Sediminicoccus rosea: one gene and its partner. The protein of the gene in region 1 interacts with the protein of each later gene in a pairwise test. Links are inferred from orthologs where the notes say so. Each region holds a gene or a part of one and is shown in the gene's direction. Other genes may lie near its edges. The genes, in order: R9Z33_RS07655 and R9Z33_RS18030.

The links.
Region 2: the proteins of R9Z33_RS07655 (region 1) and R9Z33_RS18030 interact in binary tests that used the Escherichia coli proteins (3 or more experiments, as listed by UniProt). The link is inferred for Sediminicoccus rosea from one-to-one orthologs.

The regions. Positions count from the first base shown.
Region 1 is NZ_CP137852.1:1,603,998-1,606,736, reverse strand. It holds R9Z33_RS07655 (P-II family nitrogen regulator), read left to right. Parts: upstream 1-1,070; coding sequence 1,071-1,409; downstream 1,410-2,739. Other genes in the region: glnA (type I glutamate--ammonia ligase), read left to right, coding at 1,554-2,739; R9Z33_RS07660 (aminotransferase), read right to left, coding at 1-776. UniProt on the Escherichia coli protein: P-II indirectly controls the transcription of the glutamine synthetase gene (glnA). P-II prevents NR-II-catalyzed conversion of NR-I to NR-I-phosphate, the transcriptional activator of GlnA. When P-II is uridylylated to P-II-UMP, these events are reversed.
Region 2 is NZ_CP137852.1:3,772,788-3,776,300, reverse strand. The notes cover bases 210-3,209. They hold R9Z33_RS18030 (two-component system sensor histidine kinase NtrB), read left to right. Parts: upstream 210-1,124; coding sequence 1,125-2,294; downstream 2,295-3,209. Other genes in these bases: ntrC (nitrogen regulation protein NR(I)), read left to right, coding at 2,291-3,209; dusB (tRNA dihydrouridine synthase DusB), read left to right, coding at 210-1,128. In the rest of the region: more of dusB, read left to right, coding at 88-209; more of ntrC, read left to right, coding at 3,210-3,513.

The DNA.
Region 1 (2,739 bases):
TGGTGCGCCTTCGCCACATTGGGCTGCAGGGCGCGGTCGCAGGTGACGTAGCCCACCTTCCAGCCGGTCAGGTTGAAGGTCTTGCCCGCGCTGCCGATCCGCAAGGACCGCTCGCGCATGCCGGGCAGCGTCATCAGCGGGATGTGCTTCCAGCCATCATAGGTCAGGTGCTCATAGACCTCGTCGCAGATGGCGTAGCAATCATGCCGCGTCACGAGATCGGCGATGAAGGCGAGTTCGGCGGCGGTGAACACCTTGCCCGTCGGGTTCATCGGCGTGTTGAACAGGATGGCCTTGGTCTTCGGCCCGAAGGCGGCGGCGAGTTCGGCGCGCGGCAGCTCCCACTTGGGCGGGCTGAGGCGGACGATGCGCGGGATGGCGCCCAGCAGCTTCACCGTCGGCACGTAGGTGTCATAGAGCGGCTCGATCAGCACGACCTCGTCGCCCGGGTTCAGCACGGCCATCAGGCTCGCCGTGATCGCCTCGGTCGCGCCGGAGGTGACGACGACCTCGGCATTGGGGTCCACCTCGATGCCGTAGAAGCGCTTGTTGGCGGCGGCGACGGCCTGGCGCAGCTCGGGCACGCCGGTCATCGGCGGGTATTGGTTGCGGCCATCCATCAGCGCGTCGGCAGCCGCCTTCAGCACGTCGGGCGGGCCGTCATAATCGGGGAAGCCCTGGCCCAGGTTGATCGCGCCATGCTGCACCGCGAGCGCGGACATGACGGTGAAGATCGTCGTTCCCGTGGCGGAGAGCAGCTCATTCATCGGCTTCATCGGCGGCAACCTTGGCGGCAAGGGGAAAAGGTCCTGCGCTGTAGCATGGGGGCACCCCCGCGGCCACGCAAGGCGCGGGGACCGGACCTGCCTTGATCCTCGGCAGGCTGCCTCCGATTCAGGCTTTCCTGGCCTGGATCCGGACCGGAACCCCATGCGGGCACGATTGCGCCCGTTGCCCGCCGCGTGCAAAAGGCAGTCGGCTTCACGGGAGGCGGCAAGCATCGCCGCCCGGAGCCGATCGGGAAACGTCTTGGGCCAGCCATACGCCCAGGCACAGACATGTTGGATGCGATGAAAAAGATCGAGGCCATCATCAAGCCCTTCAAGCTCGACGAGGTGAAGGATGCCCTGCACGAGATCGGCCTTCAGGGCCTGACGGTGCTCGAGGCGAAGGGCTTTGGCCGGCAGAAGGGCCATACGGAGCTCTATCGCGGCGCCGAATATGTCGTGGACTTCCTGCCCAAGGTGAAGATCGAGGTGATCTGCGCCGATGACATGCTGGAACGCGCGGTCGAGGCCATCCAGGCCGCCGCCCGCACCGGCCGCATCGGCGACGGCAAGATCTTCGTCTCGGACATCGCCGAGGTGATCCGCATCCGCACCGGCGAGCGGGGCGAGGACGCGGTCTGAGGTTGCGGCGCCCTCCCGGAGGGCGCGGACGAGTTTCGCTGCACGCTGGCCCTGGGGGCGTCCCTGGCCAGCGATGCGGCGCCCGCGCGGGAAACGCCCGCGGGGAAATTTCCACAGGGACGCAGGCAACAGGACAGAGACGACATGGCGATGAATTCCCCCGAGGCAGTCTCCAAGGTCATGGAAATGATCAAGGAGAACAGCGTGGAGTATGTGGACTTCCGCTTCACCGACCCGCGCGGCAAGTGGCAGCACACCGCTCAGCACGTCTCCACCATCGAAGAAGAGACCTTCGAGGAAGGGATCATGTTCGACGGCTCCTCGATCGCCGGCTGGAAGGCGATCAACGAGTCCGACATGATCCTGATGCCGGACGCGGCCTCGGCCTGCATGGACCCGTTCTCGGCCAAGCCGCAGCTGATCCTCTTCTGCGACATCTATGAGCCCTCGACCGGCCAGCGCTACAACCGCGACCCGCGCTCGACCGCCAAGAAGGCCGAAGAGTACCTGAAGAGCACCGGCATCGGCGACACCGCCTTCTTCGGTCCGGAAGCCGAGTTCTTCATCTTCGACAATGTGAAGTTCGGCACGGGCGGCAATTTCGGCCATTTCTCGCTCGACAGCATCGAAGGCCCCGGCGCCTCGATGAAGGACTTCCCCGAGGGCAACATGGGCCATCGCCCGGGCGTCAAGGGCGGCTACTTCCCGGTGAACCCGGTGGACAGCGAAGTGGACCTGCGCGCCGAGATGCTCTCGACCATGATCGAGATGGGCGTCGCCGGCGAGAAGCACCACCACGAGGTGGCGCAGTCGCAGCATGAGCTCGGCACCAAGTTCGGCACGCTGGTGACGCAGGCCGACCACATGCAGATCTACAAGTATGTGATCCACAACGTCGCCCACTCCTACGGCAAGTCCGCGACGTTCATGCCGAAGCCCATCTACGGCGACAACGGCTCGGGCATGCACGTGCACCAGTCCATCTGGAAGGATGGCAAGCCGGTGTTCGCGGGCAACGGCTATGCCGACCTGTCCGAGACGGCGCTCTACTACATCGGCGGCATCATCAAGCATGCCAAGGCGCTGAACGCCTTCACCAACCCGCTGACCAACAGCTACAAGCGCCTGATCCCGGGCTTCGAGGCCCCCGTGCTGCTGGCCTATTCGGCCCGCAACCGCTCCGCCTCCTGCCGCATCCCCTACGCGACGAGCCCGAAGGCGAAGCGCGTCGAGGTGCGCTTCCCGGATCCGGGTGCGAACCCCTATCTGGCCTTCGCCGCGATGATGATGGCCGGCCTCGACGGCATCAAGAACAAGATCCACCCGGGCG
Region 2 (3,513 bases), 2.2 Mb from region 1 along the record:
GGGACGGGAATTCTGGGACGGAAATCTCGCGCGGCGATACGCGCGCCGTGGACGCCGGGCTCGGTTTTGCGTATGCCTGCCCAAATGATGAGCAACCGCCTTCGGCCCATCTCGCTTGCGCGCGATGTGACCATCGAAACGCCCGTGATCCTGGCACCCATGTCGGGCGTGACGGACCTGCCCTTCCGCCGCCTTGCGCGGGCCGAGGGCACCGGGCTCGTGGTGAGCGAGATGATCGCCTCGGCCGCCATGATCCGCGAGAATCGCCAGAGCCTGAAGATGTGCGACACGACGGACGAACTGGGCGGGCCGTCCTCGGTCCAGCTCGCCGGCTGCGACCCGGCGGTGATGGCCGATGCGGCTCGCCTCGTCGTGGACAAGGGCGCCGCGATCGTGGACATCAATTTCGGCTGCCCGGTGAAGAAGGTCGCGGTCGGCCAGAGCGCCGGCTCGGCGCTGATGCGCGACGAAATCCGCGCGGCCGCGATCCTCGAGGCGGTGGTCAAGGCCGTGCCCGTGCCCGTGACGCTGAAGATGCGGATGGGCTGGGACCACCAGAGCCTGAACGCGCCCAAGCTCGCCCGCATCGCCGAGGAATGCGGCATCCGCCTTGTCACCATCCACGGCCGCACGCGCCAGCAGCTCTACACCGGTGTCGCGGACTGGGATTTCATCGCCTCGGTGAAGGCGGCGGTCAGCATCCCGGTCATCGCCAATGGCGACATCGTGACGGTGGACAATGCGCTGGATGCGCTGACGCGCTCGGGCGCCGATGGCGTGATGATCGGGCGTGGCTGCTATGGCCGGCCCTGGTTCCCGCGCCAGGTCGCCGCCTTCCTGCGCGAGGGCATCCGCCTGCCCGACCCGACGCTGGAGGAGCAGCTGGCCATCCTGCTCAAGCATTACCGCGCCATCCTGGAGCATCACGGGGAGGGGGTGGGCGTGCGCATGGCGCGCAAGCATGTCGCCTGGTATTCGCGCGGCCTGCCGGGCAGTGCCGAGTTCCGCGCCCAGGTCAATCGCGTCGAGATGGGCGAGGCGGCGGAATCCCTCATCATGGGCTTCTACGGGCCGCTGATTGAGCGCGGCCACGCGCCGGCCGAAACCCCCTGGCAGGAGGCGGCATGACCGGTGTGATCAGCCGCGTGGCCGCCCTGGCCCGCCGCCCGCGCGCCCTGGCACCGCCGGACAGCGCCGCCATCCTTCTGGCGCTGCCCATGCCGGCCGTGGTGCTGGATGGCGAGGACCGCTTCCGCTTCGTGAACCCGGCGGCCGAGCTCTTCTTCCAGCAATCCCAGCAGACCCTGATGGGCATGCAGCTGGCCGAGCTGCTGCCGGCCGACCACCGGCTCTTCGCGCTGTTGCACCAGATCCGCCTGCAGGACAGCCCGGTGGCGGACCATGACCTGTCGCTCGAAAGCCCGCGGCTGCACCGGCATGGCGTCTCGGTCTATGGCGCGCCCATGCCGGACCTGCAGGATGGCGTGGTGCTGACCCTGCAGGATGGCTCGACCGCCGCGATGCTGGACCGCCAGCTGCACTTCCTGGGCGCGGCGCGCGGCGCCACCGCCATGGCCGCCATGCTGGCGCATGAGGTGAAGAATCCGCTCTCCGGCATCCGCGGCGCCGCGCAGTTGCTGGAGCAGGGCGCCTCGGAGGGCGACCGCGAGCTCTGCCTGCTGATCCAGGAAGAGAGCGATCGCATCCGCAACCTGGTGGACCGGATGGAGATGTTCTCCGACCGGCCGATCACGCGCCGCGCGGTGAACATCCATTCCGTGCTCGACCATGTGCGCCGCGTGGCGCAATCGGGCTTCGCCTGCCACCTGCGCATCGTCGAGGAATACGACCCCTCGCTGCCCGCCGTCTGGGGCGACCGGGACCAGCTGATCCAGATCCTGCTCAACCTCGTGAAGAACGCCTCCGAGGCGCTGAGCGATGGCGGCGCCACCGGCGGCGCGGGCGAGATCCAGCTCGCCACCGCCTATCACCACGGCGTGCGGATCGCGGTGCCCGGCAGCAGCGAGCGCGTGCACCTGCCCTTGCAGGTCATCGTGCGCGACAACGGCCCCGGCATCCCCGAGGCGCTGCGCTCCACCCTGTTCGAGCCCTTCGTGACCACGAAGCGCGGCGGGCAGGGGCTCGGCCTCGCGCTCGTGGCGAAGCTGGTTTCCAATCACGGCGGCCTCATCGAATGCGACAGCCGTCCCGGCCGCACCACCTTCCGACTGTCCCTGCCAGCCCAGCCGCCCAATCTGCGTGGGGACGAGGCGGCGAACGAGAGTGACGAATGACCGAATCCCGCACCATCCTGATCGCCGATGACGACCGCGCGATCCGCACCGTCCTCTCCCAGGCGCTGACGCGCGCTGGATACAATGTGCGCGCGACCTCCTCCGCCTCCACGCTGTGGCGCTGGGTGGAGGATGGCGAGGGCGATCTCGTCGTGACCGATGTCGTCATGCCGGACGAGAACGGACTGGACCTGCTGCCGCGCATGAAGCGCATCCGCCCCGATCTCCGGGTGGTGGTGATGTCGGCGCAATCCACCTTCACGACGGCGGTGAAGGCCGCCCAACGCGGCGCCTTCGAATACCTGCCCAAGCCCTTCGACCTGAAGGAGCTGCTCAACGTCGTCGAGCGCGCCCTGGCGCAGCCCGCGACAGCCCTGCCCGCGGACGAGGAGGGCGAGCCGGGCGAGCGCCTCCCGCTCGTGGGCCGCAGCACCGCGATGCAGGAAATCTACCGCACCGTCGCGCGCCTGACGACCGCCGACCTCACCGTCATGGTCACGGGCGAGAGCGGCACCGGCAAGGAGCTGATCGCCCGCGCGCTGCATGACTATGGCAAGCGCCGGCAGGGCCCCTTCGTCGCCATCAACATGGCGGCCATCCCGCGCGAGCTGATCGAGAGCGAGCTCTTCGGGCATGAGCGCGGCGCCTTCACCGGTGCGCTGACCCGCGGCGTAGGCCGGTTCGAGCAGGCCGCCGGCGGCACGCTGTTCCTGGACGAGATCGGCGACATGCCGGCCGAGGCTCAGACCCGGCTCTTGCGCGTGCTGCAGGAGGGTGAGTTCACCACGGTGGGCGGCCGCCAGCCGGTGAAGGCCAATGTCCGCATCGTCGCCGCGACCCACCGGGACCTGCGCGCCTCGATCCGCGCCGGCCTGTTTCGCGAGGACCTGTTCTACCGCCTGAACGTGGTGCCCATCCGTCTGCCGCCGCTGCGCGAGCGGACCGAGGACATCCCCCTGCTGGCGCGGCACTTCCTGGAACGCGCCCGCGCCTCCGGCCTGCCCATGAAGTCGCTGAGCAACGAGGCGCTCGAGCGGCTGAAGCGCCATTCCTGGCCCGGCAATGCGCGCGAGCTGGAAAACCTGATGCGCCGGCTTGCCGCCCTCTACCCGCAGGAGACGATCGGCGAGGAAGCGGTCGCCGCCGAGCTGGCCGAGGCCGAGGCGCCCGCCGATGGCGCGCCGCGCGCGAGCGAGACGCTGGAACAGGCCGTGGAGCG